2 regions of the Planococcus shenhongbingii genome follow, and region 1 is predicted to be linked to the other one. Evidence: riboswitches for the same ligand, from Rfam matches in the RefSeq annotation. Region 1 holds a riboswitch; the other holds the start of a gene.
The links. A riboswitch is a leader RNA that binds a small molecule or an ion and turns the genes downstream of it on or off. The one in region 1 is predicted to bind preQ1.

Region 1 (15,417 bases):
GTACAAGACCTTGCCGCTCGCTTTGCTTGAGTTCCAAGGCCAATATTCCACAAACTATCCAATGCTCTTCACAGGCGTCATTATCGCTTCTGCTCCAATGGTAATCGCGTACGTCTTCCTGCAGCGCTTCTTCGTTGCCGGCATGACAGCTGGTGCTGTGAAAGGTTAATGGTATAGAAAAAGCTGATGTCCTAGGACATCAGCTTTTTTTATTTACCTTACCACAGCTCAGGTTTAGCTACCATCAGCCAAAGCATGGCCACAAGCAAGCCAATATACAGCCAGACGGATCGGTTTAATTTATTAATTAAAGCAGCCCGGTCTGCATGCGGTTCATCAAACTTTTGCAAGATGGGCTTAAAGGCACGCGCCAGGAAAAAAATCGACCCAAACATGATTACAAGTGTCATCACGATCCACGGTGTCGTCCATTGCCAGTAACTTTGCCATATCAATAACACACCAGTCGTCACCAGCACATGTCCCGCATGTTTAACGAGCCGGGTAGCTGAACGAAATGTCGAGATTTGTGATTGCAGCACTGCATCCGGAACATCCCTCATCTGTTTGACTAAGGGCACCAGGACAAAAAAAGGGCCTATGGATAAAACGGCGCTCATAATATGAAGGAATAAAATCAACGTGTACATAACTTACCTCAATATCGGAGTAAATTCATGAACCCAAACGGTCATATGCGGGAGCCAAGGCATACCTGGATGAAACTTTAGAATCGATTGCTTATATTCTTCAACACTGTCATACCCTTCTTGCCGGGCGAATTCATCGGTTAAATCGCCAAGAGTTTGCAGATAGACATTTTCCACTTTAAATTCTCTGTCTTCCAGCACCATTATTTCGCCAACATCTGCGTAGCGTCCATTTCGTCGAGTTGCCGTTTTTTGTCCGGACAGCACTTTCGCTACATCCTTTTTGTTTGTCACCAATTTTTCGACGCTGCATGTTTTTGGTGGTAATTCATTGTTGTGTAATTCAGCCATTTTCATTCCGCCTTTCTGTGATTCCTTCTTCATTATATACAATGCAGTGAAATAGCATACTCTTTCTTCCAAAGGCAACTGCATCTTTTGACGCTAATTTCCACCTATTCCACAATTATACCAGCTATAAAAAAGAGTCTTGGAAAATCCCAAGACTCTTTTCTCTATTTCGCAAAATAATGTTTACCGATTTTTGTAATGACTGTACGCGAGTAAATCCACTTATCGCTGACGCCCGCTGGATTGTAGTAATACGTGGCTCCTCCAGAAGGATCCCATCCTAAGTAAGCATCACGGACTGCCTGGTAAGCGGAAGCGTTAGGTGCAAGCCAGTACTGTCCATCATTGACTGCTGTAAAAGCATTGCGCTGGAAAATGACGTTGTATGCACTGTTAGGAAATTGGTTCGAATCCATACGATTCAAAATGACTGCCGCTACCCCTACTTGGCCTTTGTAACTTTCGCCTCTTGCTTCTCCGTGCACTACACGTGCCATCATTTTAACTTGATCAAGCTTGCTGCGTGTCAATGAACCCGTATACCCTGTAGATGGAACATTGAAATCGCGCTGGAACTGGCTCACTGCAGTTTTTGTCAAAGAACCATAATAGCCTGTTGGATTGACTTGTAAATAGCCGAGTTTCTGCAATATTGACTGCAGTTCTGTAACTCCTTGTCCAGTAGAGCCTTCATGAAGATCAGGTGAATGTGCTTCAGCCTCTGTTTGAGAAAAACTTAAGAATAGTACAACAAACAATCCGAATGCTAATGTTTTGATGCTTTTCATGCTTTCTCTCCCTTCTATCAGCGGAATTGTTAAAACAATCCCTTCCCCTAGTATAGGTTTAGTATAGTGTACATTAAATCCAACAGACCTACTTAATTTCCATTTAATAAAAGTTCAAAAGTCGTATGTAACTTTTTTATGGAATAAAATTCTACTCTATTAGCAAAAAATATGAGAAAATATGCTTAGATCCTGCAAGGAAAAAGGGTTCAAGCCCCATTAAAGCGAATAAAATAACCATGACAATGTTTCGAGGGGGAAATAACTTTGTTCATCCAACAGCCTTTTGATGAATTTCTAGAAATCAAGTATGAACGGATAGCCGAAAATAGCGTTAAAGTGACCTTACCCATTAAGCCGTTATTCGTTAATAGTGTAGGGGTGATTCATGGCGGCATTATTTCCACATTGGCAGATATAGCACTTTGCAATACGGTAGCCCCTGATGAAAACGGCAAGCAAAAAGTGGTGACGGTCGAATTGAATGTCACTTTTTTAAAAGGAGCCAAATCTGAGTTTTTAACGGCCCGGGCTTTTGCCGTAAAAGAAGGGCGCAATCTGACGCATGCTGATTGCATTATTCACGACGATGAAGATCAAGTAATCGCTAAAGCAAGAGCCATTCTCTTCAGCCGCTAAGTAAAGCCAAAAGAAAAAGGACCTATTAATGGTCCCTCTCTTGTGGCTTCTTCTATCTTAATTGCAATTATTATTGTTTAATATGGGCATCCGGCGCTTTATCTGCAATAAGATTTAAAACAATGCCATGTTCCAGATAGGCCTTTAATCCGCATAACACAATCGTAAATCCTCCCATAGAGTCGATGGCTTGTCCAACTATATCATCTCCATCACCTTTAAAGCCCGAGTTCGTAATCTCTACGATAGTTTCCTGGGCTGTACGTGGAGTAAACGTCCAGTGCACAGTAGAATAGCCGTAAGGTTCTTCCCATTCTATCAGGATGCTTTTGTTTTCCTCTATTTGTTTCACATAGACATTGGCAGAAGCACCATACATCTCCCATTCCCATCTGATGTGCTTGCCGAACTCCAACTTCCCGCTGCTTTTAGTAAACCAGAATTTCGTCGTAATTTCAGGGTCGACAAATGCCGCAAATACTTCTTCAACAGGCCTTCTAATGTTCATTTCCGTCTTAACAACCGGTTCTTGGTTTAAGCTAACCATCTTCATTTCCCCTTTCACTTGCGGACTAAATGCATTTGCGTAAACTGTCCTGATTGCTGAGCGCTTTTTAATGTAAATTCTGTCTCAAAATCAAGTTCTTGAAAAAGCGGAATGCCTTGGCCGATCATTGTAGGAGCAATGGAAATCAGAAATTCATCAATCAGTTTTTCCTTCAAAAAACTATGGAGAAGATTTCCTCCTCCGACCACCCAGATATCTTTGCCTGGCAGGCTCTTTTCTCTTTCTACAAAGGTTCTGATATCTTCATTGGTAAAAATTACATGTCCTTCCTGGCCACTTTTCGAGTTTGAAAATACATAACATTTTTTATCTGGATATGGAACTTTTCCTTTTTCCATTTCCAATATCCAATCATATGTGCGGCGTCCCATGACAACCGTATCAATTGTCTCCATGAATTCCGCATAACCGGCATCTCCTTCCATTTCCACTTTGAAGAGCCAATCCAGCGAGTCATCTTTTGTAGCGATATATCCGTCTAAACTGATAGCTATATAACACGTGACTTTCCGTTCCTGAACCATTGTATCCCTCCTCTTTTTTGGCATCGAAAGCTTTTTCATTTATTTTTGCTTAAAGATCAGCGGGGTGGAAGAACCCCCACTGATTGCAGTTTCTCTTTATCCCGCTTTAACGGGCAGTAAGATCCCCGCTGATTGCAGTTTCTCTTTATTTTCCCCGCTTTTTCGCTCTGTTAATCATTTCGACAACCACTTACTTTTATCCAGAATGAGACGCGGTCAGAATTTTTTGTTAAAGTGAAGGAAAGTCGAAGAATGGGAGGCGTTTACATGCAAAAAATCGTTATTGTCTCTGATACCCATATCCCGGCCCGCGCCAAAAAGATTCCCCAGCGTTTGGCAGATGAATGCCAAACTGCAGATTTCATCATCCATGCTGGAGACTGGCAGACGTTGGATGTCTACCACGAATTGGCCGCTTACACGGAAACAGACGGAGTCACAGGCAATGTGGACCCATGGGAAATAGCAGACCGGTTTGGCAAAAGAAAAATTTTTACTTTCGGAGATGTGAAAGTCGGAGTCATCCATGGGGACGGTATTCAGAAAACGACCGAACAGCGCGCTTTTGAAGCTTTCTCAGACGAACAAGTTGATATCATCGTTTTTGGACATTCCCATATTCCGTTGATGCGTGAAGTAGATGGCATTACATTGTTTAATCCAGGTTCTCCCACTGACAAGCGTATGCAGCCGCAATACTCATTCGGCTTGCTCGAAATTGATGAGACCTGGGAGCTCAAACATGTCTTTTTTGATAAAGAAGAATAAAAAATGAGCCGGTTTTCTCATCGGCTCGTTTTTTTATCGCATTCTTTTATCAACACAAATCCAAGTTGCTTCAATGCCATTTCAAGATTTGCTTCAATCATAATACCTTTTAAAGCTGTGGCAAAATGCGGCACTTTTAAAGCCATGAAAGGTTGGATGCCGGTAACCACCGGTGTTACGCCAATAATTTTTAAAATATTGACCAGCTTCAGCAAATACTCTCCAACGACAGCGTTGATTTGGGAAACACCGGAAACATCAACGATTAAATAATCCAGTGCATTTTCCCCACATTTTTGTAAAACATGATCGATGATCGTTTGGGCACGCTCTGCTGTCACTTCTCCAATAACCGGCAAAATAGCGACTCCTTGAGTAACTGGAACCAATGGGGATGAAAGGGATTGAATTTGTTCGTTCGCTTTTGCAAGTTCCAAAACATATGTCAGCAAAGACGACATGGTGGCAAATGCTTGTTCATGCTCTTCCGTAAACTCAAAAGGCACTTGGTCAAGACCGCAAATGGTGCCGTAGACTTCGCCGCTTTCATACAAAATCGGTATGCCGATAAATGACCTACTTCCGAAACGGGATGCAATCTCTAATTTATTGGCACGTACGTTGCTGGAAATATCTTTGATAACCAAGGGCTCTTTTCCAAAACCAATGCTTAAATTGCAAAAAGTTTGTTCCAGAGGAGATAAGCTGCCTTGTACGACCAGTTCATCACCTGCATTCAAAGCCTTAATAATTTCATTGGTCTGTCCATCATTTTTCGCAATAAATAAGGTATTGATTTCTAGCTGTTGACTGAGCAATTTTAAAATTTGCTCCGCCGCATCATCAAAACTTTTAAAGCTGCCTGCTTTTTTAGTTTCCGCAAAAGCCATTCCCCAACCTCCCGTTGTCGTTTTTTCTCTTTAATCCGTTATCCATATTCTTTCTTTAACATACTATTTGTGATGCAGCTTTGCAAATCTATCAACAGCAAAAGCCGGCCCTCGATAAGGACCAGCATTCATTCAATTTAACGGGCGGGATGAGTCATAGAGAACGCCTCCTGCTTTCATTCTTTTCCTATATTATACATTTATTTTTTTAATCTATTGTTTTAATTATGTAACAAATATATCGTGAATCAGAAAGAAGGGTTCAGGAATTTTAAGAACCGGGTATAGCTTAACATACCCTTGTAAGGAGATGATTCAATGGCTGCGTTGGAGAAACGCCTGGAAATTGATTTGTTGCAGCAGACAGATACAATGATTTACTTTAAATGGTCCAGTACAGGAGATACTTGTGTAGTAAAAAGAGATGCAGATGCCATCTATACTGGCATAGAAAACAGCTTTAAAGATGAAAACCTGCAAAGTGGTGAGCTGTATACCTATACAGTCGAGCGCCTTGACGAAGAAGGAGAAGTAAAAGAACGGATCAAAATGCAAACCAGCACAGAAGACCATACGGAAGACAGCATCAATTATCTTCAGCAAATTGCCTTTACGACAATTGTTTCGGATTCAAAAATCATTTTGGCATGGGGAGCCATCGATGGTATTGATGAGTATGAAATTTACCGGGACGGCGAATTTTTGGACACGATCAAAAAAACGCAGTTTACTGATCGTGGTGTAGAAATGGACCGGGAATATTCATATTGGATTCGGGCAAAGCGTCCGCTGGAAAAGTCTGAAACGGGTTTCAGTGAAGAGAAGTCGGTAGCTGCCCATCTTTTTGGTTTTTTTAATATTAAGTCTTCGCAAGAAGCAGCTTCCATGGAAGAATTCTGGATCACTAAAAAGATTGCCCCTCTGGAGCGATTGCTAGCTGATTCTCCACAAGTTAACGTATCGGAGTTTAATAGAGTCTGGGATTTCCGCTATACCACTTTCCTGTCTGATAAATTTCTAGCCAACCCGAACCTGTTGTCGCTCAACCGCTATTTTGCTGGAGATAACCGAACGTTCACTCCTGATTCCTCTCATTACCGTACGCAAGTAAATTTTTCACTGCAACTCGGAAAAGAGGATTCTGCCTTAGAACTTCAAAAGGACGTGGGCATGAGCGTTGCCTACGATTGGCGGAAAAAATTCCGGAAAGCAGATGTGGCTTCTTCTGAAGGCATTCAGCTGGAAAAAGTGAAAGAAGACGAACGAAACGTTAAGGTTATCCTGAAACATAGTGTCGGCAATCCCTTAACAACTTCCCCCAATATTGACTATGATGTATCTGCAACATTTTATCGGGATGGCCACTACGATATCGTAGGGCTGCATGACCAAGCACCCAATCATGAAGTTTACTTGAAAAACGATAAAATGAATGAATGGCTTCAAATTCACGAAGCGGAAAGCAAAGGATTAGCGTGGATGTCCCGTTCGATTGCGAGCCAATACTGGCGGATTTCCAATTTTGAATAGGAAAAGCGAAAGCGGCCGTTTAGCTCCGACAAGCGCTGGAAGAATTTCCGACGAGGGGTGAGGCTCTGCAACTGGACAATGAACAGCGGAAGCAACACAACGCACAAAAAGCTCTGATACGCCTAGGCGCATCAGAGCTTTTACTGTTTATCAAGAAATCTTTTTCGGATATGCGGAGGCGGCAGCATACAGCTATTGAGTTTCCCGAATACCTTGTAGCGGTTTTTAGCGACCACATCATAAGCGCCATCGCGCAATGGACGAGGAAATGATTTTAGATAAAACGCCATTTTCCATAACCCGGTCAAGTGGCGGGAAATCATCAATGCCCCTTCGGATTTAACATAGGCTTTGCCGTCTTGTATCAATACCAGGCTGTCTACGTCCTCCGGCACTTGATGCTTTCGTCTAAGCTCCCGTCCAATATCGCTTTGCAGCGAAGCAAATTGATAATATCCTGCAGGATCATGGTTTATGATGAACTGGACACTGCTATCACAGAAATTACAATCGCCATCAAATAATACAACCGCATGTTCCATCTGAATCCTCCTTTACTTTAAAAAGTACTAGTTATTCCATATCCTCTTTTTCTTCAGCATAAACACTTTCATTCTGAAAGCGTTCCTTGATGAAAAAACAGCTTCCAGCCACTTCCCCGATTTTTCCAAATGGAACTGCGAAGAGATACTTTTCCGCTTGTGTGATTTTGGAGGCGGTACGTTGTTAGTACAGCTTCTGGTCCCAGAATATGCAAGGCAAATTCTGAAATCTCCATCCGGTCCGGGGTTAACGGATGATTTGTGTCATAATCCCTCCGCCTCCAGACTTTCCCTGAACTCCCAAACTCAAAAAATTCCTCATCGAGCACTTCTCCAAGTTTTTGTTTTGAAACCCGGACATCCGGTTGAAGGTGGCTGCATTCCAATTTAAAGATTTCCTTCTCTAATCCCTCCAATACCTTCGCTCCCTATCTGTCATTTCTTTTACTGCAGGCATCTGACAATCCAAGGTCAATCGTATTTTAGCCAAAGAAAACCCCATGCTTGGAAAAGCATAGGGTTGAGGATCAACCTTTTTCTTCGTAGAAATCTTCCATATCTTCATCTTTGCCAGGCTGGTCCTGTGGACTGTCCGAAGAACCAAAATCTTCGACTTCCTGAAATGAATCCGCATCATCCCGAAGCCTGCTGTCTTCTTTTTCCACTGGCTGGCTCGTGGATCCTCTTAACACATCTTCCTCGGGAGGACGTGACGTCATATCAGTATCTTGCTGAGCATGATCAACACAAGTTAAAGCAGTCGGCAATACTTCTAAACGCTCGTACGGGATTTCTTTGCCGCACACTGTGCATTTGCCGTAAGTCCCGTTCTCAATTGCCTCAAGAGCAGCATTTGTATCATCCAATTCGTTTTCTTTAAATTGGTTTAACGCGAGACCGCGTTCCTGATCAAATAAGTCCGTTGCATTATCGGCTGGGTGATTATCATAATTAGACAGTTCGGTTGTATCAAACTCTTCCGTATGCTCCATCCGTCCTTCAAGAGAATTCTTTTGTTTAATCAATTGGTCTTTCAATTGCTTCAATTGTTCCTCAGTCATCCGGGTTCCTCCTTAAAAACTTGCTTGTTCTGTATATTTCCTTTTTCAGAGAAATCAAACCTGATGAAATGCAGCGCCCTTGTATCGCATCAATAATCGTCAAAACGATCAAGCAAGTTGAGCAAATAATCCTCTAATCGATGCTTCATCAATTCGTCTGTTAAACCGGGCATCCCAAAAAGGGTGATATGTAAAAGACGTAAAGGTAAATAGCTGCAGCTGCCGAGGCGTCATAAGCGATATAAAAAGCTGCTTACCGTGCTTATGCCCTTCATCATCCATCGTCTGTTTGGCTTTTTCTCCAACCATGCAAATCGTTGTCTGGCCAAGCAATCGCGTTTGGAAAATGTCCGACTTCAGTTCTATCGCACGATTCCGGATGAATCGATAACTTTCCGTCATTAATGCTAATGTATTGTCCATACCTTTATCACGAGAAATTGATTTTTTCTTTCAGGAGTAACAATGCCTCCTTTGATTGCGGCACTTTTTTGGAAAAAGAAGAGAATTGACAGTGAACGGAAAGTCTTTTACTATAAGTGAGGTTAGTAAAAAATAAATAACCCGGTGACGGGAGAGGTTCATAGCATTATACCCTCTATAAAAAACTATGGATTGACGAAATTCAGCCGAATCCACATGCGATTTGGCTTTTTCTTTTCCTGTTTTTTATACGTCCTCTCTTAAGCCGTATACTTGAAGGAGGCCTTTACCTATGGCAGGAAGAAACGAAGACACATTAGACCATTTGTCGCTGCTCGGCAATCAAAATACGAAGTATAACTTTGAATATGACCCGGACATTTTAGAAGCAATCGATAATTTGCATACACGCGATTATTTTGTAAAATTCAATTGTCCGGAATTTACTTCACTTTGCCCACAGACCGGACAGCCTGATTTCGCGACGATTTATCTCAGCTTTATCCCGGACAAAAAATTGGTGGAAAGCAAATCTCTGAAATTGTATTTATTCAGTTTCCGCAACCACGGCGATTTCCATGAAGACGTCGTCAACATCATCATGAACGATTTAATCAAATTGCTTGAACCCCGTTATATCGAAGTATGGGGCAAATTCACACCGCGCGGCGGCTTGTCGATCGACCCTTACACAAACTATGGAAAACCCGGCACAAAATATGAAGAAATGGCTTCGTACCGCATGATGAACCATGACATGAATCCGGAAACCATTACCAACCGCTAATCGTAAAGCATACCCTTAGCAACATTTGTTGGAATAGAAATAAAAAACTGTAGATAAACTCATTTTACTGAGTCTATCTACAGTTTTTTGATGTGGAGAAAAATATTCTCCGTAAAAGTTCAATTGCTTAATAAAATTTCATTTAAACAACTTTAATTGTTCCGCTTGTGCTGATGATTTCATCGCATTGGCCGTTCTCGACAGAACCAGATCTGCTGCAATCGGCAAATGATCCGATACAGCGGTTTCAATTACGGTTGCCTTTGCAGGCTCCAGATTTTGATCCGTAAAAATATAATCAATCCGTGTCACCGGCTTTAACTTCACTCCATCTGCCTCATGTGTATAAGGAGCCGGGTACGTATAAGAGTTGTCTTTATCCATTTTCAAGAAAACATCATCGTAATGGTTTTCCAATCTTTTGATTTGCAGGTGATCCGGTGCCGCATTAAAATCTCCTGTAATGATTTTTGGAAAACGGCTTTTTTCTGTAATCTCCAAAATTTCATCAATGCTTACTTTGAGTTCTTCTTCTTTCAACGATAAATGTGTGTTAAAGAAGCTAAGATATGTCCCTTTTACTTCGAGAACAACTTCCAGCATTCCCCGCTGTTCACTGTTGGCAATCGGAGAGACCACTTTCGTCAGGAGGTGATTTTCAACATACTTGATCGGATGCTTGCTTAAAACCGCGTTGCCGTACTGGCGCCTGGGCCTTTCAGGTTCATTTGGCTCTAAATCTAAGTTGGCTCCGAAAGCGCCGTACATGCCAAGGCGGCTGCTGAGCCAGTCTACTTGATCGATAAATTCACTGCGTTCAGTAAAATGCCGATCGAGTTCCTGCAATCCGACAATTTCTGCTTCTGATTGCTCAATGACACTTGCTGTCTTTTCCAAATCGACGACATTATTCATACCTAATCCGTGGGCAATGTTGAACGACATCACTTTTATGGGCACGGTGGGGGGGAGTTTTTCTCTCTCCATAAAAAACATCTCCTTTTAAGATGAAACGAGTCCTTGGCAAGGGTTATTGGATGCATTGATTGTAGCAAAATAATACAAAAAATGCTGTTATTTATGTGCTCATTTCAAATAAAAATTTAAGCTATTCAAAAGCTGAAGATATCAGGTAACTTTTTTTAATAGAAAATCGGAAACGCACTTAAACTTTCTGAAGGACTGTTTGTGCTGCTTCTTGTGCATGAGTTTTTGCTGTAGAAACAATGAAGTCAGCAACAATTGGCAAATGGTCTGATGTATCGGTTTCCATTACTGCTACCTGCACCGGATCCAGTTCAGGGTCTGCAAAGACATAATCGATGCGTGTAACCGGTTTGAAGTTTTCACCTGTTTCCGCGTTTCGGTAAGGAGAAGGATACGTATAAGCGTCTCCTCTTTTCATTTTTAAAAAGGTGTCCGCAAAATGCCTATTCAGCCTTCTGATTTGCCCGTCATTAGGAGGAGCATTAAAGTCACCCATCACAATACGGGGAAAATGACGTTTTTCAGTGATGCCAATCAATTCGCCAATGCTGACTTTCAATTCTTCCTCTTTTAAAGAAAGATGCGTGTTGTAAACTGTGATTAAATTTCCTTTAACTTCTATCACTGCTTCCAAAACACCACGCTGTTCATTCTTTCCGAAATCTGTCAGCACTCGGGTCAATTGATGATTTTCCGCATACTTAATCGGGTATTTACTTAAAATCGCGTTGCCGTATTGGCGTCTCGGCTCACCCGCAGCAATCGGCTCAAAATCTAGATTTGCTCCAAATGCCACTTGCATCCCCAGCCGTTCACTTAACCACCGTGCCTGGTCAACAAAAGCACTGCGGGAAGAAAAATAGCAGTCGACTTCCTGCAATGCAATAATATTGGCGCAAGAGTCCTCAATAATACCAGCCGTTTTCTCCAAATCCACTATTCCATTCATTCCCAAACCATGAGCGATGTTAAATGACATGACTTTGACAGAAACAACTGGTTCTTTTCCTTTTTCAAGCATGCAACCCTCTCCTTTTTGAATGAAGCAATTTACCGTTCACTTATCTTTGTCACTTTGATTATAGCAAAGCAAACAGCAAAATTTTATTGTTAATATGTAAATTTCTGTTAAGTGTTTGTAAAGGGATTGAAATGCCGTTAATAAAATTTTTTACATTAAAAGGCGGGTTCAGCCAAATGGCTGGACCCGCCTATCATAGAACCGCTTATAAATTGGCTCCAGTATAAATTAAAATTGCATCCCGCAAGAATTCAGTGGCGTTCGGATGCACTTTGTTGTAATAAGCGGCAAAGCGCTCATCGTCTACGTACATTCTGGCAAGTCCCGCATGTGCTTCTTTGCTGTACGACGGCCATGTGAAGGTCAGCCACTGCTTGTGCAAGTCTGCTGTTTTTTGGGCAATTTCACTTGCTGGGTCTCCGGTTTTGCAAGCTTCGGCAAGTGCCTCCATCAGCTCTTTTTCCAAACGCATGAATTCTTCGTATTGTGATTCGCTCATATTCAGCATTTTGGAATTGGAACGGTCGACTACATCATCACCGTATTTCGCACGGACTTCTTCACCGTATTGCTTTTCATTGTCGTCAACTAATTTCTGCTTAAAACCTTGGAACTTTTCCTTGTCAGCCATGTGGCTCTTCCCTTCTGCTGCGGAAATGGTTTTTTCCACATTATTGATCAGGAGGTCCAGTTGTCGGCGTTTTTGCAGGAGCTGCTGCCAGTGTTTTCTCAAAGCCGCCGGTCCGTCAAATGCCGGGTCGTTGACAATTTTTTTGATGCTTTCCAAATCGAGTCCGAGTTCCCGGTAAAAGAGGATTTGCTGCAGCTTATCCACTTCGTTCCGGCCATAAATACGGTAACCTGCAGAATTTTTTCTCGCCGGCTTCAGTATTCCTATTTCATCGTAATATCGCAATGTTCTCGTACTGACTCCTGCTAAACTCCCCAGTTTTTGAACAGTGTATTCCATACGCCCACCTCCTGATACCTCCACTCTATACCTTGACGCAGCGTCAAGGTCAAGCTGAAAGTTCAAGTTAATTGCTGCTCCGCAAATTCGCTGTAAAGTTCGTGGGAATGGCTTAATTCAAGGTGTGTTCCTATACCGGTAACTTGGCCTTTTTCAATAAAGACAATTTTATCAGCATCGACAATCGTCGATAACCGATGCGCAATGACCAGCGTAGTGCGTCCCTCCATTAAGCGGCTTAAAGCCTGCTGGACAATTCCTTCTGACTGGCTGTCGAGGCTCGCTGTTGCTTCATCCATCATGAGAATTTTCGGATTGCGGAGAAACGCCCGGGCAATGGCAATACGCTGCCTTTGGCCACCGGATAATTTCACGCCGCGTTCCCCAACTTCTGTGTCTAGCCCTTCTGGAAAGCCCTGAATAAATTCTTCAGCATAAGCCATACGGGCGACATGCCACAATTCCTCATCCGAGATACGGTCTGCATCCGGCAAGCCGTAAGTTAAGTTCGCACGGATTGTACCACCCATCATGGCACTTTCCTGGGACACATAGCCGATTTGGTTTCGCCAGGAAGTCATTGACAACTCGTTGATTGGAATGCCGCCAATTGTAATGATTCCTGCAACCGGTTCATAAAATCGCTCAATCAAGCCAAACACGGTTGTTTTCCCACCACCGCTCGGCCCCGCAAAAGCAATCATTTCACCTGGCTGTGCTTCGAAAGAAATTCCACGAAGAACCGGATTTCCTTTTTCATAAGCAAAATCCACGCTTTCAACACGTAAAGGTTTATTGGCGATATCGATTTCCATACCTTCCTGGCCTTCTTCAAGCGGCAGCTCCAATATCTCGATGATTCGTTCGGTTGCACCTTTTGCTTTTTGGAGTTCAGTAAAAAACAACGCAAACGTAGTCATCGGCATGATGATTTGAAATAGGTATAAAAGGAATGCTACCAGAGAACCCGTCGACATTGTCCCTTCTGCTACACGAATGCCGCCGTATCCAATAATCATGACAATGACCGCCATTACGACTGTATACATTAATGGGGCAATCAATGCATAGATTTTCGCTTCCTTCAAACCGATTTTAAACAGCTTTTGAATACCGCCCAAGCCTCGGTCTTCTTCTATCGCTTCGGCGGTTGAAGACTTCATTAAGCGGATTTCGCTTAATGTTTGCTGGACATGCCCAGTAAACACTGCTGTCTCATCTTGTAAATTACGCGAAACCTTCGCCATTCGGCGCCCTAGCGGAATCATGATCGCAATAGTGACAGGCACAGATAAAAGCATGATCACTGTCATTTTCCAATCCATCACCAATAAGATAATGACAGCTCCGATAATGGAAATGATGCCGGTGATAAACTGTGGAAAATGATCTGTGATCAAGTTGCGGACAATTCCCGTGTCATTGACGACCCGGCTGACCGTTTCCCCACTCGTTTGCTGGTCGAAATATGGGACACGCAGGCGGATTAAATGAATCCACATCCGGTCCCTCAGCCCGGCTACTATTTTTTGCCCTACCATGCTCAGTAAGTAAATCGATACTCCATTGATAACCGCTTGTAAGATAAATGCAGCGGCTAGACCGCCGATGAGCCATGGACTGATCCAATCCACTGAAAAACCATCCACTAAATCCCTTGTTAAAAGCGGCACTGCCAACCCTACTAAAGTTGTAATAACGCTTGACGCTAAGCCGGTGACCAGCGCCCATTTTGGTATCTTCAACGACAGGATAAGTGAAACAAATGCTTTCAATCCCATTGTTGTTTGTTGTTTTTCCATAATTGAAAGCTCCATTCGAAAAAAATTAAATTCCCGCTTTCTTTAATGCTTAACTGAACTTCGCGTAAATGCATGTATCGGTCAGGTTTTTGCCATCTACTGATAACTCGTCGTTGTGGAGGACGCCTTCCAGCACAAACCCGAGATTTTCAGGAATTGTCCGGCTTTTGACATTTTCTGCGTCGCATCTGATTTCCAGGCGCTTGCAGCCAAAATCATCCAGCGCCAGTTCAGACAGAGCAGATACCGCTTCTGCCATGTAGCCAAAACCGCTCCATCTCGTCTCAATCCAGTAACCGATTTCCATTTTTGGAATGTCCCATTCAATCGCATGAAAACCAGTGGAACCGATAAATTCCCCGGTTTCTTTGTTAAAAATGATATAACGCAGGACTTCCCGTTTCAAGAAATTGATATGAGCTTCCAGCACATCGATTTCAGTCTCTTCTACAGAAGGCACTTGCTGTGCAAACGGCAGCCAGGGCTTCAATTCTTTGATCGAAGAACGGATAGCGGCATTCACTGCTTTGCCGTCCCCTGGTTTCGGCATGCGCAGCAGCAAGCGCTCTGTTTTAATTTCAGCAGGTATCTCCGGCACTGTATTGTTCATGTCCATCATCCTTTTCAGCAGATTAAGCAGCAGTTATTTTCCGGTCCTTTGGCAATCCTAAACCGACGAGTCCAATAATAGGAAAAAATGAGACCACAATCATGGTTTCGTAAACACCGATAGAATCCATTAAAATGCCGATCACCACACCGCCAATGGCTCCCATGCCAAATGCCAGCCCGACAGTCAGGCCGGACATCGTGCCGATTTTACTCGGCACCAGCTCCTGCGCATAGACCACAGTGACAGAAAAGCTCAGCATGATGAAAAATCCAATCAACACAAGCAGCACAATGACAGCAAACAAAGGTACATAAGGCAAAGCAATGGCCAGCGGAATCGGTACAAAGAGCGACAGGACAATGACATTTTTCCGTCCGACTTTATCCGCCATCGGCCCTCCAAAAAATGTTCCTGCCGCACCTACTGCTAAAAACAAGAAAATATAAAGCTGTCCCGTCTGGATGGTCAGTCCATATGACTCCATCAAATGGAAAATATAAAAA
Region 2 (15,417 bases), 1.2 Mb from region 1:
TCTATTTTAAACTCCTCATTATCATTCTTGATTTTCTTTTCAAGAGAAACAATGGCTTTTCCATAAAAGCCTTGTTCTAAGTACAAATCCGTTCTAACCCAATGAGCTTCATCGGCATCATAAATATCGTAGCTTTCCATAAGTTCGTTTAGAGTTTCTTCAGCTTCCGCATATCGCTTCGACTCAATTGCAACAGAGGCCCGTTCGAACTTAGCATTTCTAGCTTGCTGCTCTTTTTCCAAGCCTCTCAAGAAAGTATTTTGAAATTCCTCTATCTCCATGCCGGTCAACTCTTGAAGATTTTCATAAAATTCATTTGTCGTCTTAGATTCTAACATCTCCGGGATGAATTCCGTGCCATGATCTCCGACTAATGACTGAATGGCTAAATAGCTCTGGGCATACGGATTAAAATTTCTCGAAGCCGCTCTTTCAAACTCCATAGCTGAATCCAAATTATGAAAATCAATGACTTTTACATTTTCAAGCTCATACCAGTAACTGCTGTCTTCCGCTAAAAAGTCTGCCAGTCCTTCTTCAAACCATACCGGTATCCGGTTAATAGACAAGTGATTTTCTTCGGAAAACAAATGGCTTTGGTAATGGGTGTATTCATGCAAAAGAATGACTTCCCACATAATATCTTCGGGAACTAAATGGATGGTCCGGTTGTATGTGCTGTAATAGCCCGCTATTCCCTCCATGCCTGAATTGGCTTCCAGCGATTTGTAGTTTTCATGGAATTCTATGGTCAATCCTTCATCGTTCTCAATAGCAAAATAGGAATCGAATAAATCTTCTTTTTCCTGCAGCAGCTCATCGATTTTTTCAACATGCTGTTCACTTTCCTGTGAATAAAAATAAGTAACGCCATTTTTTTCGGTCTTACTTAATTCTTTTTGAGATGGCACTTGAAAAACTGTGCTGGCAAAAAGCCGTGCTTTTTCTTCATATGCTAAGTTGTTATCTTTCACCGTATATTCCACGTATGAATTAGCAAATGTGATTAATCCGACGACGATAGACAATGAAACGGCAAAAATCATCAGAACAGTGTATTCGCCGGTGCTGCGGAGACTCATAAATTCCAGTCTTTGTGTCAAAATCCCGTAGACACTCATAATAAACAAGACCATGCATATTAGAAGAAACACGGCGGCTATCATCAGCCCGCCAAGCAGCCCTTGATTGAAAATCAGCAAATAACTCCCGAATGACATGGCAATCAAAATTAAAAATAATATAAAGTATTTCATTATTTTTTTCATTTCGGGCCTCCGTTATTTTTCATCGCTTAAGGGGTACAGGATTGAAAGTCCATCTACAATAAACGCCATATTCATTTCAATCAATTTCTCTATATTTCATCAGCAGCTTGTTTAGAAAAGTCTTCCCTATACTATTCCCGTGATAAGTTGCAATTACGCCAAAACCTGACACGAAAGATTGAAGAACTGATATAAATTTCACCAAGGCGCAAGCCGCCTTTATTTAGAGAATAGACTGGCAGCCAATTAGTTGAAACCTTTTACCTAATCCTAATAACCTTGTTCTTTCCTATATTTTAATAACAAATATAGACTGCTGTAATGCAAAATAAAACAGTGCTTCCAATATAGAGGCACTGTTGAGCCTAATTTATTTTCCGATGCTTAATATTATCGGATTCATATCTGAATCGCATTCAGCCAATACATAATCAGTAAAGTCTGCCTGTTCTACTTTTTCTATTGAAGTACAAGTCAGTTCCATGACTTCTCCAGAGCCATAGTTGTCTTTGCTGGAATCGTATACATATTGAATCATTTCCCCATTGAAGGTAAGGTCTTGGTATATCGGGTCGCCTTCAATGGTGTAATTGACAATGCGGATGGCATCTTCTTGCCCTTGGTCAACGTATGACAAGAACCTCTCAAACCTGTCCAAGTTTTCAATTTCTCCATGCCGGTTAAAAATTCGATCTCTTCCAGATGAATCATCGTCATTTGCATCAGGATTTCCTGGATCTTCAGCAGAGCTTTGGCAGCCGGCAGCCAATAACGCAAATCCGATCAGTAAAACCTTTTTCAAGTTTCCCATTATTCACACCTTCTTTTTCAATTAGACGAAAGTGTCCATTGAAAATTACATGTTCCTGCTAATTTATTTCAGCCAGCTATCCAAAAATTTTCTCTGCTCTTCCCCATAATAGTCTATAAAAAACTCTTTGAACTCAGGCGTATTGACATTCTTGAATTGAAATTCCTGATAATATGCGGAAAGAAATTCAAGCGCTTCTTCCTGGCCGCCTCTTTCATTGAAAAAATCCCGCAATAATAGCGGCGCTTCCCCGTATACAGTGGAAGCATATGACCCTTCATTGAACTTTTCCAGCGGTAAATTCACATAGTTTGCAGTTGGGTAGGAAGCAGCGAAGTCTTGGGCTGAACTAAAGCCGTACTGTTCATCATTATAGTAATCCGCTAAAAAAATGGATGCCGCAAATTCCGTCAGGCTTTCATCCGCCCAAGCGTCTTCGTACGGGTCATTGCCGACAATATAATAAAACCATTGATGGGCAATTTCGTGGACTAATACTTCGTCAAGGGCATCGCGAGTTTTAGCCACTTCTATGACGTTCGGATATTCCATATAACCGTCATTTGCAATGATATCAAGTTCCGGAAACGGGTTGTCCCCGATATTTTCTTCGAAGAAAGTATAAGCTGCTTTCGCCATGACTATATTTTCGTCAAGAAAGTCTTGGTCAATCGGCGTAAACAGCCGCAATACCGTGCCGTTTGCTTGTACGGATTCATGCAGCCATTCTTCCGTATTCAAAAAAGCCACATAGAAATCCTTGATGCGCTCTCCTTTTACGGTTCCCGAGGAACTTGGCTCAATGTTTCCTTCGATGGCCGAACTGGCTACGAAATACTCTTTAGGCAAACTATAGCTCACTTCAAAATTGCCGAAGCCGGTATGGTAAGATTCTCCGAGCATATCAAAGTCCTCAATATCCCATCCATTGTCATATTGAGCCAGCATCGGATACCATTGCGCTAGAAAGTAATTATCACCGACTTGGGACAAGCGCATGCCGTCCCTTGGAATCTGCAATGTATAATCAATCACCACTTGTTGGCGGTTTTCAGGTTCCAAAGCATTTTCCAACTCAATCAGCAGCTCATTATTCTCTAGGTTATAAGCCAATTCTCTATCGCCCTGCTTGACTGAATTGACGGCTATTTCTGCTGCTTCCTGCGCCAGTTCTGAAAGTTCTTGTGAGTTAATGGCATTGGGCACAAGATAAAAACCGAGGTCTTCAAAAGCTTCTTCTGATTCATTTAACACTTCGATTTCTGTGCTGATGTGAAACCGGTTCTGCTCATCCAGTTCAAGGTCTATGTTGTAGTCCGCGCTCGCGCCCATTTCGGTTGAACCTTTTTCATTGCTGTCACGCGACAAGAAAACAAGAAGCACTCCGACCACAACCGCAGCCACCGCCACTAAAATCCAAATCATTCGTTTGTTTTTCACCATGCTGGTCATTTGAAATCTCCTATCTTTCTGACGGCATTCTCAAACAGCCAATCAGCCTGTTCTGCGGGTTTTACTGTTTCTTCATAATAGGCTTCCGCTTTCCAATAGCGCCGCTTTAACAAATCGGTTTTGTTTCGCATGTCTTGAGGTTCCCTGAAAAAGCGGTCTTCTGCCGAACATTCCAAGTACACCACTTGATCAAAAAAGTTCCTCCATTCTTTGCGCTGCAGAAATACGCCTTCGATCAAAACGACTCCTTCATCTGGAAGGTCAATGGTTTTTAAACTATGGCTGTCTTTTTCAGTATCGTAATACCACAGCTCCAGAAAATTAGCGCTTTTCAATTTGCCAAAGAAAAACTCGGCCAGATGTTCAGCTTCCCATTGCAAAAAATAATACTCCTGCCATTCTTCCAACCCTGTGCCATAGCGCCGCTTGCGTTCCACAATAAAGTCATCGGTGTGGAATACCTGAACAGAAATACCGGCGCCTATTAAATACTTCTCTAATTCGCCGGCAAAAGTGGTTTTGCCTGACCGGCTTAATCCATCAATTCCAATAATCGTTTTACTTGGAAAATTATGCAGAGGGATATTCCTGAAAAAATCTTCGTATTCTATTTTCAACTTCCAATCAAACCTTTCCTTGATTCTTCTTTTTATCATTCGACAATTGGCTGTTTTTTCCTTCCGAAACTTTTTAAAATGGCACTATTCAAATTTGCTTTCATTACTATTGCCCTTGCCGTTCTATGTTATTATTAACAGTGGTCGAAAAAGAGGTTCGCAAACTCCCTCTCTAAAAAACTAAGGAGATGTTTTAATTGAAAAAAGAAAAAGCGGTTGTCGTTTTCAGCGGCGGCCAAGACAGTACCACTTGCCTGTTCTGGGCATTGAAAAATTTTAGCGAAGTTGCCACGGTGACATTCGATTACGGCCAGCGCCACTCAGCTGAGATTGAATGTGCACGAAAAATTGCAGAAGAACTCGGCGTTTCTTTCAAAGTGCTCGACATGACGTTGATCAATCAGCTGTCAGCTAATGCGCTGACCCGTGATGACATTGAAGTGACGGCAAAAGAAGGAGAACTGCCATCAACTTTCGTGCCAGGCAGAAATCATTTATTCTTTTCATTTGCAGCTGTTTATGCAGATGCCATCGGCGCACGGCATTTAGTCACAGGAGTCAGCCAAACAGATTTCAGCGGCTACCCGGATTGCCGCGATACATTTATCAGATCGCTGAATGTGACATTGAACCTCGCGATGGACAAACAATTCATCATTCATACGCCATTAATGTGGCTTGATAAGTCGGAAGTGTGGGAACTCGCAGATGAATTGGATGCCCTCGACTTTGTGCAAGACAAAACCTTGACGTGCTATAACGGAGTTCCAAGTACAGGCTGCGGCGAGTGTCCGGCATGCGTCTTACGCAACGAAGGACTTGCGGTATACAAAGCGCGGAAGTCAGCAGGTGAACCTGTATGATGCAGCAATTCTATCCAGCAGTTCCACATGAATTCCGTTTTGAACTGAACAAAGACTTGAATTTCTCGGCAGCGCATTTTATCCCGAGCGAAGACGCCGGGCAATGTAAGGAAATGCACGGGCATACCTACTTCGTCAATGTCACAGTCGGCGGAGATGAACTGGATGCTATTGGTTTTCTGATTGATTTTAAATCCATAAAAAAAGCCATCCATAAAAAATACGATCACTCGGTTTTGAATAATCATCCTGAATTCGAAAACAAGTTTCCTACAACAGAACTTTTGGCTCAGCAAATTTGGCAATCCATCCAGGATATTCTCCAGGCTACTGCCAATAAACCAACTTGCCTGCAAGTCATCGTGCGCGAGACTCCGACAAGCTATGTCGTTTACCGCCCGCGCAAGGAGGACTTGCTATGAAAATACCGGTAATGGAAGTTTTCGGTCCGACGATCCAAGGAGAAGGAATGGTCATTGGACAAAAAACGATGTTTGTCCGGACAGCAGGATGTGATTATTCCTGTTCTTGGTGCGACTCCAAATTCACTTGGGACGGCACAGGCCGCAGCGTTTCTAAGCAGCCAATCGACATTATTGAAGAGCTGAAGAGTATCGGTGGCGAAGCATTTTCGCATGTAACGATTTCCGGTGGCAACCCGGCCCTTCATAAAGGAATAGGAGAACTTGTCGACTTATGCCATGAAAACGGCTGGAAAGTCGGAGTAGAAACACAAGGCTCGATTTGGCAGGACTGGATGCCGAAAATTGACGACATCACAATTTCACCAAAGCCGCCAAGTTCTGGCATGGTCAGCGATTTTGAGAAATTGGATGGCTTTTTGCAGAAGTTGAACGACTCAAATGCCAGCTTGAAAGTCGTCATTTTCGACGAAGAAGATTTTAAGTATGCAGAAGATGTCCACTTGCGCTATCCAGGCGTCCCGTTCTTTTTACAGACAGGCAACAGCGACACAGCAACAACCGATGATGCACATTTGACGGCTACTCTTTTAGAGCGCTATGAATGGCTGATTGGCCAGTCGATCCGTTCTGCGATTATGAACGACGCCAAAGTCTTGCCGCAGCTCCACGCACTTGTATGGGGCAATAAACGCGGAGTATAAATATAAGAAAAAGCGTGGAATCATTATTGATTCCACGCTTTTTACAGGCTGTCGAGAAACTTTCGACAGCCTTTTCCATTTCGCTCCAGGACGGACGCTTTTCGCGGGGGACTGCCTGAGCCTCCTCGCTCGCTGGCGAAAACCGTGTGCTCCTGCATCACTGCGCTAGCTTCGTCGCAAATGAAAGGGGCAAAAGTAATTTGCCCCCTTCATTCCCTGCGAGGTCTCAGGACTCGCCCTATTCCCGCAGATGTCGCCGCCTTCCGCTGCATTCAGCTCGCTTTTGCCCCCTTTAGAGACGCTCTAAAAGTGTGACTGTTTGAGAAAGCTCTCTTCTGTTGCTTCCTGCTCTCCAGATATGGAGCCAAACAGCGGAGACGCCTGCGGGATAGCGAGACAGCCGAGACCCCGCAAGGCGCGAAGCGGCTGAGGAGGCTTGGCGCTCGCCCGCGGCAAGCGCAGCTGGTTGGCGGAATATCGGTTAATCGATGATACCTAATACAAATTTCAACTTTCTCAACAAGCTGGAAAAAGCGTGGAATCATTATCGATTCCACGCTTTTTTATTCCTTCTCAGCTGATGCTTTTCAAGGCTTGCTTTACAGTGGCAAAAGACTCGATTGTCGACATGTCTATGCCGCTTTTAATGATCGTCTGTGCCAAATCTGGCCGCAACCCGGCCGCAACCACATGAATCCCCATCAGCCTAAGTGTGCTTCCAATTTGATGAATCGCTTCTGCGACTTGAACGTTAATGGTCACCAGGCCCGAAAAATCCGAAATCACATGTCCTACATTCATATTTGCTAATCTCGGAATAACATTGTCGATAATATGCTTGATCCGCTCTTCATCAATAAAACCAATCAGCGGCAACACGACAATATCATCTTTTATAGGAACAATCGGAGCTGACAATCTTGTCAGTTCTTTTTTGGTTTCTTCCTGATACTGGGCAGAAAGCCGTTCAAACGCAAAAAAGGTTTCGTTCAAACTGACATCCAGCAGCGTATTAATCCGTTTGAATATGAATGCCGATTCCTTAACGGTCAAATCCAAGTCTATGCTGATATCAGTGAATAGTTCATTGAAAATTTCTCTTGTAGGAGAATAGCGGATGACGATTTCAGAGATTCTGCCTCCAGCTGACACTTGCATGGCGGCATTCTTTTTACTCCATTCGATTAATGGCTCTGGAACCGACTCTTCATCTTCGTTCACCAACAGATCTCCAAAAAAACTCAAAAGCTGATTGTACATTAAAATCGCTTGTTCCCTCTCCGCTTCCGAAATTATGAGATCCATTCTGCGGATCACATTATCGACGATATCAATGGGCAACGCGTCGATATTTTTCTGTATGTATTGGGAAAAACTATAAATTCCGTTCATTGTAATTCCACCTTTTTCTATTCTCGTCTCTTTATTATAGCTTAAAATAGTATTTTTTCTTAGCACAATTTGTAAGTACACGAAAATTTTACTTAAAATAGATTAATACAAAAAAGCTGCCTGCATTTGATCTGCAAGCAACTTTTTTAAAAATTAAATTTTATTGCGGTTCCACTTTCCGGAAAGTCAAGGTTTTTCCAGTGTAGCCATATAAAACTGTTAATATCGGTGATAATAGGCAGAAGAAAGCGAACGGCAAGTATTCCAAAGTAGAAACCCCTAATATGGAAGTGATGAAAATACCGCAGACGCTCCAAGGGACAAGCGGATTGACGACTGTTCCGGCATCTTCCATCACCCGGCTTAAGTTTTTACCGGTTAAGCCCAGTTTTTCATATTGTGTATAAAAAGCTTGACCGGTCAATAAAATCGACAGGTACTGCTCTCCAATCAATATATTGATGCCGATTGCCGTAAATGCAGATGCTGCAATGACAGAAGAAACCTTTTTCAAGACGCTTTCCAGCTTCGCCAGCAAACATTGGACAATCCCTAATGTGAAAAGCAAGCCACCCATGCTGAGCGCAAGCAAGACCAATCCAATTGTAAACAGCATGCTTTCCATGCCCCCTCGCGAAAGCAATGCATCTATTTCAGTAACACCTGTTTCAGATACGAACCCACTATACAAGACGGCCATAACTTCAGCAGCACTATAGCTGTGGTGGAAAAAAGAAACGATTACAGCCGTCAAGGAACTGATGGCCAATGTCATCATTGCTGGAACTTTTCCTATCGTCAAAACGATTAAGGCAAGTAATGGTATCATTGTATACCAATGAACAGCCCCCGTTTCAAGGAGCCCTTGCTGGAAGAATGCGACATCATCCACTTCACCCATTGATGCATCGGGAGACAGGACAGCAAAGAATATTAAAGACAATATGAAAGCAGGCACTGTCGTCCATCCCATATTGCGGATGTGTTCAAACAAATCCACGCCAACCATTGAAGAAGCTAAATTCGTCGTATCCGACAAAGGAGACATTTTGTCTCCGAAAAAAGCACCGGAAACAATTGCACCGGCAGTAATTGCGAGTGAAATATCCATTACAGCTGCCATGCCGATAAAAGCAACTCCTACTGTAGCAACGGTGGTCAATGAACTGCCAATCGATATCCCTATGATCGAGCAGACAACAAAAACAATTGCAAAGAAGAACAAAGGAGTTACCAGATTAAAGCCAGCATAAATCAGTGTTGGAATGGTCCCACTCATCATCCACGTACTGATTAAGATGCCAATAAAGAAAAACAGGAAGACGGCACTCATGCCTGCCCCAGCTCCCGCTACCAATCCACTTTCCAGTTTGTGATAAGGCACTTTTTTAAACAGGCCAAAGCAAAACAGCAACATGATGGATAAGAGAATCGGAATATGCGGGACTGCTTCAAATCGGATGAGGCTTACGCTAATGATCAGAACAATCGAGACGATCAATGCGACCGCTTCTTTGACTGATGGTGAAATAACTTCTTTAATTTGAAACATGAATGATTCCTCCTGAAATTAAAAAATTAGAATAAAAAAAACCTATCATCCCCATAAAAAAGGGACGAAGGTTTTCTCCGCGCTACCACCCAATTTGACGGCTATTAACCATCCACTTCATTAAAAAGTTGAAAAAACGGATGGCGTACTTCATCCATATCGCTGCCTGAATTTTCACCGCTCATCCAGTCTCTGCTTGCTGCACACGAAAAGATTACTGTACCATCTTCAACATTGCTTATTATATTTACACAATCAATTGTTTTAAATATTATCATGTTCCTAAAGCAAGTCAAGGCCATATTTTTACAATTTATGCATTCTGCTTAATTTCCATTAGCTGAATCGGCTAAATCGCTCTGTTTTGCTTTAGTTTCCCGCCCAGCCAAAAGTTTTACAAAAGGCACGATAAAAACTGAAAGAAATAAAATCCGGAATAATTGGAACGCAGTAACCACTGTGACATCCGCCTGGACCGAAGCAGCAATAATTCCCATCTGGTCGAGCCCGCCCGGCACAACGCTTAAAAAACTAGTGGAAAAACTTAACATATATATGTCCTGTAAAATAAAGCTGATGCCGTATGCCACTGCTATCAAAACAGCACTTGAAAAAAACGAATAAAAAATCAGTTTTGGCGTCAGTTTTATATCTTCTTTCTTTAAAAGAAGACCGATATAGATTCCTATCAGCAATTGGGCAATATGCAGCAAAAGACTTGGCATAAGCGGTACTTCGATGCCCACGATATTCAACAGCATGATGAAAAAAATGGGGCCAAGCAAAAAAGCTGTTGGCACTTTTATTCTGCTGAATACCATACCAGACACATAACAGAGAACTAACAGACCCAAAAGATAAAATGAATAATTGCCTTCAGCGATTTCCCCAGCCTGCGGTGAATTTCCACTTGCAACGATAAAAGGCACAATTGCGACGATCAGCAAGACTCGCAGTACATGATAAAACGTCACAGCAGCTAAATCGACGCCTTTCTGCTCTTCTGCGAAGGTGATGATTTGCGACATTCCACCTGGGACGCAGCAAGTCATAGCCGTGGCTTTATCCACTTTCGTCCGGACAGCCATGATAAAACTGATGAGCAGGAAAAGCAGAAAAAAGACAATATTAATCAGCAGCATGGCTCCAAAATACTGTTTCATTCCTTGCAATGCTTCTAAAGTAAAAGCAAAACCGATTACATATCCGGCAATCACCAGCCCCGTATTCCGAAAAGCTGGATGCCATTTCAAAGAAAGTGGGGTAAAAAATTGAACTGCTAGAACAGCAAAAAGCGATCCTAGCAGCCAAGGCATCGGAGCTCCAATAACTTCGAATAATAAAGCTCCAGCCAGTCCTACAATAAATGCTTTTCCCATCGGATGTATGGTCACATCGGTCATCTACTTTCTTGGAATCCAATCTCATTCTTCAATTATAGCTTTTTTTCCTCTCTGATAGAGTAAATATTTGCTTCACTGCCAGATTGTTTAAAAGCAGCAAAAAGCCTGCCCTTAGCGGCAAGCTTTTAAGTTGACTCTATTCTTTTCCACTCGGCTGAACGGCTTTCCATTACTTCGCCTTCTTCAAGAAATGGCCTGCTCTTTATAATATGGAATCGGCACATCGGATGTCCCTCGGACTTTGGCAAGAAATCTGGCTGCTTCTTTGGATAAATACATTTCTTTCTCTTGCATTTGATTACGCAGAACCTCCAGCATTCTTTGAGCCGTTTCTTCGCCTTGGTAAGACGGATTCACCGAGAAATGCAGAAGGATAAAATGGTTTTCATGCAGTTCTATCCCCACAAGCCCTGTTACATTGTCTCCTTCTTTCCAAAGAAACAATTGCCAATTCGGATTTTGCTCATATTCTTGGATGGTCTCCTGTAATTTTTTAAAATTAAACCCTTTGGACATTAAAGACAGTAACCCCATTGCGACCTTTTGATATGATTTTTTGTATTTGCATAACATCCTGCTACCCCTCGATTTCAAATTCTAAAATCTTTTTCTCTTTATTCTATAAATTGGCATCACCATTAAAGTTCCTTATCCTACGTTTATATACTCTTTTTTTCTGAAATTTAAACATTTATTTTTATTACGTATTTTTCGAGCATAGACATAAAAAAGTCCGCCATTTCAAGACAGACTTTTTTTATCCATATCATAAACCTTCAAAAAGATGCAAGATAATTCACCGAATGCAATGCACGTATGGCACTGGCTGCATGTGTGCCCCAATGAATTTCGAAATTGTATTTCCATTCCCAGACTGCTTCGGCATGGTCACCTTGTTCATAAAGGATTAACCCTCGTTTGATGTCACTGTAAATATCCAGTATGTCGTCAGTCAAAGTTTCGTTTAAAGGCTCTTCCATCATTTCTTCCAAATCCTCATCCGAGTGATAGGGATCATAAACTCCCCAGTAGACATTATGAGTTCCAAAATCAACTTGTGGAAGTTGAAAATCAATATCAAAAGAATCATCTTTTCCAGGCTCGGCTTCTGGCAGATAAAGGCCTTTCGTGTACAGTTCAGTAACTGCAACATGTAATTGCTTGAATTTCTCAATTTCGCCTAAAGAGCCTAACGATTCAATTAAATTGCAATAGTTCTTCGCTGCCTGCAAAAAAGTTTCTACTTTTATTGTTTCCATATCCCTGTCACATCCAGTCCTTGAGTATGCTTCTATATTAAATAGCCATTTTTCCATCTGACTGTTCGCTACTTCTTTTTCATGAGCTTCGTATACTCTTGATGTACAAAATCCCTGAATTTCTCCTGTTCTTCTGTGTATTCAAGAAGCTGCATGGTGTTTTTGGTGTCTCCCAGAAATTTTCTCACTTTCGAATTGTAACGGATGATATGGTCATACCTAAAATCCTGTCTAATCGCGGCAAACCAGTCTTCTTCATTTAACCGTTCCACATTCTTCTCGAAATTCGAAGGGCTTAAAAGAACGTTTTGCAGTTTATCCCCGGCTTTGAATAACACCGCATTCCCTAATATCCTGAATACAAATTCAAACATGAAAAGCCATCCCTTCTAAATCGTTCTTGAACCTTCCCTTATCTGATAATGAGCCAGTAAAGCCGTTTTTTAACAAGCGCTTGCTGCATTATATAGGAACACCCATAAAATCGTTAAATGGCTTCACTAAATTAAATTCTCGCTTTTCCTATTAAATTCCTTCTTTAGGAATTGCTTCTGCCATTCGCTTATCCGGCCAGTTCACTAAAAAAATCCCAGCGAAAATCATAGTGCCGCCGGCAAGCAAAGTAAAACCGATTTCCTCGCCAAGCAATAGCCAACCGGAAATGATTCCGAAGAATGGCGCTAAAAACAGAAACGCACTGACTTTTCCTGGGTTGCCGTTTTGCAGCAGGAAAAACCAGACAGCAAATTGGACAATTGATGCTGGAATAGCTAGCCATAATACGATAAAAATTGAAGCAGGGTTGATCACCAGCTGTGTATTTTCCAGCAGCAAGCTGCCCACCAGCAACAGGATTCCGCCAAAAAGCATTTGATAGGCGGTCAAGACCCAAATGTCAAAGCGTTGTCCCCATTGTTTAATCAGCAAAGTGGCCACTGCCCAAAAAACCGCACTTGAAAATCCTAAAAGGGTGCCGACTTCTGCTTGAAGCTGTCCGCCCATTGTAACAAATACTCCGATAAATCCAAGGAGCACGCCGCTCCATTGAACGGGCCGGTACTGGATGCCGAGGGCAAGTGTACCAAAGACCACCACGAGCAGCGGGTTCATGAAAGTCAAAATGGCAGATTCTCCGGCCGTGATTGTCCGCAAGCTCAAAAAGATGGCACCCATCACGCCTGTTGTCTGGAAAGCGCCGATCAATAAAATCCGCAGCCAATCTTTCAGTTTTTTCGGATGCGGCCGCTTTAAAATCAGTACGATGGCACCCATCAATATTCCCGCCAGCGTAAAACGCATGCCAATCAATAATAAAGGAGATATATAGGACATTCCGATTTTTCCTACCGCAAAAGAAGAACCCATTAAACTCGTTGTCAGAATGACCAGCAGCGCAAAAGCTAATTTATTGTTCAAATTCTAGTCTCCTTTAAAATTCTTAAAAACCTGTATCTCCAACTCTGTCGACTAAAGAGGACATTAATGTTTTCTTCACCTGTGCAGCATTACCCTTCTTTTCTAAAGCCGCCGCCAATATCTTAGAGAAACCGGATTTTCTTTTTCGATGGAACGGTATACTGGCTGTTCACTGCAGCATATAAATTCCCGTGCTTCATAAAAAGGGATGCCTTTTTGATTTTCTTTGGCGACTGATACCCATTGATCCTTGGCGCCGAATTCTTCTTTCTGCTGGCGGGTTATTGCGTCCAAAAGCATCGTCCCGATTCCTTCTCCCCGCCTTATGGGGTCCAAGTAAAGAACGAAAACTTCCCCCGTTGTTTCAGCGATCATTCCACCGCCTCCGGCTCCAATCACTTCACCGTCTTCGAGGGCGACGAAGTATCCGCCCCATTCTTTTCCGCTATTTGTCACTTCGTTCAATATTCGCTTCTCGTTATAAAATTCCTGGACCACAGCCTTAATATATTTTTTTGAGAACATCTCGCTATAGGTTGCCCAGTAGCCCTCCGTGCAAACCCGGGCAATTCCTTTTACATGTTCGGGTTCTGCTTTACAAATAAGCACCATTATAAAACTCCTTTCAATTGCTTGCATAACCGAGGATTTTTTAGCAATTTTTAACGAATTGATTTTTCAGGTATTCATATTCCATTTTTTTGTTTATGCTTTTATTAAAATAAAAGCCGTAGCAGGTACATTAGGAGGCTGGGCAATGATAACTCGGAAAACCGTCATTTTACTTGGCTTATCCCAGCTGATTTGCTGGGGCATCTCTTATTATTTGATCGCAGCATTCGGGGAAGTGATTTCCGGGGATCTTAATTGGAGCAGAACTTTGGTATATGGCGGATTCTCTGCAGCACTGCTCATCATGGGCCTCACTTCTCCTTTAACCGGCAAACTGATTGACCAGTACAGCGGGCGCTTTGTTATGTCTGCAGGATCTATACTCCTTGCAATCGGCTGTTCCGGAATTGCCTTATCCCAGTCTCTTTTGGTTTACTACCTGTCCTGGATTGTATTGGGTTTTGCCATGCGCTTGACTCTTTATGACGCTGCTTTCGCTTCATTGGTCCGAATTGCCGGTTCCGGAGCGAAACGGTCCATTTCGCAAATCACGCTTCTCGGAGGTCTCGCTTCGACCATATTTTGGCCCATCGGCTTTTTTCTTGCGGAATCATTTGGCTGGCGAGCTGCTCTTCTGGTGTATGCCGGTTTTGCTCTTTTGACTCTTCCATTGCATTTGGCTATTCCACAAGAACGTTTCACAGAAGGCAATAGCGCTGTGAGCTCGGATAAAGGTGCTTTACCGAAAATGAACCTGACCGGCCGTGAACGCTTTATTTCCGGCAGCCTCTATGCGCTGATTTTCTCTCTGCTTAGCTTTTTGAATTCTGCGATGTCCGCTCATATGATTGGCATATTATCCGGCCTCGGCCTCGCGGCAGCTGTTTCCGTCTGGATTTCCACTTTGCGGGGAATCGGCCAATCTCTGGCACGGGTGACTGAGGTATTATTCGGAAGCCGCCTGCATCCTTTCACGCTGACAATTTGGGCTTCTGGATTGCTGCCCCTTTGCTTTATCTTTGGCTTATTCAGCGGCAAACTTATTATGACTGCGTTCATCTTCGCGTTTCTTTACGGTGCCGGCAACGGATTGATGACCATCGTCCGCGGCTCTCTGCCGCTTGTTCTATTTGACAACTCCACCTACGGCTCATTTGTCGGTAAATTGCTCATGCCAAGTTTTTTATTGTCCGCTATTGCACCCATTGTCTACTCGTTGATCATCGAAAAATATGGTGAACAAGCTGCCCTTGCTCTTTCTGCCGCTCTTGCTTTTGCTGTTTTCAGCGCCGCTGTCCTATTGAAGAAGAGATATCCATATAGAACTTCATAAATCTTCAACTTCAGCTTTTTTAAATTCCATCAGCCAGCAATCTTTCATTTCCCCTTCATGCAGCTCATGCGCCGGAAGAAATTTTATTTTCTTGAAACCGCATTTCTCGTAGCAGGCTATAGCCCGTTCGTTCCAGACCTCTGGATCCATTACGAGAACATTTGCCTGTTTTTCAGATAATAAATATTCTTTAATCAGGTTAACGAGCAGTTTCCCCAGACCTTTACCCCAATAATCCACTTCTCCTATGAATTGGTCGGTACCATAGATAATTTCTTCCGGATTCCAATATCCATATTCCATTCTGTCTTGT

Region 2: it holds a riboswitch for preQ1, as region 1 does, so the genes downstream of both, queC (7-cyano-7-deazaguanine synthase QueC) here and queF (preQ(1) synthase) in region 1, are expected to answer to the same signal.

What each region holds. Positions count from the first base shown of each region.
Region 1 covers NZ_CP129235.1:216,251-231,667, reverse strand. Annotated here, with positions in the region: gene QWY16_RS01255 (carbohydrate ABC transporter permease) at 1-169, shown strand, start outside; gene QWY16_RS01250 (DUF2269 family protein) at 219-650, opposite strand; gene QWY16_RS01245 (ASCH domain-containing protein) at 654-1,001, opposite strand; gene QWY16_RS01240 (cell wall hydrolase) at 1,166-1,789, opposite strand; gene QWY16_RS01235 (PaaI family thioesterase) at 2,057-2,428, shown strand; gene QWY16_RS01230 (SRPBCC family protein) at 2,499-2,975, opposite strand; gene QWY16_RS01225 (dihydrofolate reductase family protein) at 2,990-3,520, opposite strand; gene QWY16_RS01220 (metallophosphoesterase family protein) at 3,788-4,288, shown strand; gene QWY16_RS01215 (GAF domain-containing protein) at 4,306-5,178, opposite strand; gene QWY16_RS01210 (DUF3238 domain-containing protein) at 5,497-6,708, shown strand; gene QWY16_RS01205 (thiol-disulfide oxidoreductase DCC family protein) at 6,849-7,250, opposite strand; gene QWY16_RS01200 (nuclear transport factor 2 family protein) at 7,319-7,666, opposite strand; gene QWY16_RS01195 (TraR/DksA C4-type zinc finger protein) at 7,778-8,311, opposite strand; gene QWY16_RS19350 (cytochrome P450 family protein) at 8,420-8,734, opposite strand; PreQ1 riboswitch class I at 8,882-8,929, shown strand; gene queF (preQ(1) synthase) at 9,027-9,521, shown strand; gene QWY16_RS01180 (endonuclease/exonuclease/phosphatase family protein) at 9,660-10,508, opposite strand; gene QWY16_RS01175 (endonuclease/exonuclease/phosphatase family protein) at 10,687-11,529, opposite strand; gene QWY16_RS01170 (MerR family transcriptional regulator) at 11,735-12,499, opposite strand; gene QWY16_RS01165 (ABC transporter ATP-binding protein) at 12,562-14,301, opposite strand; gene QWY16_RS01160 (GNAT family N-acetyltransferase) at 14,351-14,911, opposite strand; gene QWY16_RS01155 (MFS transporter) at 14,934-15,417, opposite strand, start outside.
Region 2 covers NZ_CP129235.1:1,428,057-1,443,473, reverse strand. Annotated here, with positions in the region: gene QWY16_RS07185 (tetratricopeptide repeat protein) at 1-1,268, opposite strand, end outside; gene QWY16_RS07180 (DUF4362 domain-containing protein) at 1,639-2,079, opposite strand; gene QWY16_RS07175 (M1 family metallopeptidase) at 2,143-3,531, opposite strand; gene QWY16_RS07170 (kinase) at 3,528-4,187, opposite strand; PreQ1 riboswitch class I at 4,295-4,338, shown strand; gene queC (7-cyano-7-deazaguanine synthase QueC) at 4,346-5,011, shown strand; gene queD (6-carboxytetrahydropterin synthase QueD) at 5,008-5,433, shown strand; gene queE (7-carboxy-7-deazaguanine synthase QueE) at 5,430-6,137, shown strand; gene QWY16_RS07150 (STAS domain-containing protein) at 6,711-7,529, opposite strand; gene nhaC (Na+/H+ antiporter NhaC) at 7,690-9,081, opposite strand; gene QWY16_RS07140 (AbrB family transcriptional regulator) at 9,408-10,475, opposite strand; gene QWY16_RS07135 (GNAT family N-acetyltransferase) at 10,668-11,057, opposite strand; gene QWY16_RS07130 (DUF5063 domain-containing protein) at 11,261-11,743, opposite strand; gene QWY16_RS07125 (hypothetical protein) at 11,812-12,117, opposite strand; gene QWY16_RS07120 (DMT family transporter) at 12,269-13,159, opposite strand; gene QWY16_RS07115 (GNAT family N-acetyltransferase) at 13,262-13,771, opposite strand; gene QWY16_RS07110 (MFS transporter) at 13,917-15,104, shown strand; gene QWY16_RS07105 (GNAT family N-acetyltransferase) at 15,099-15,417, opposite strand, start outside.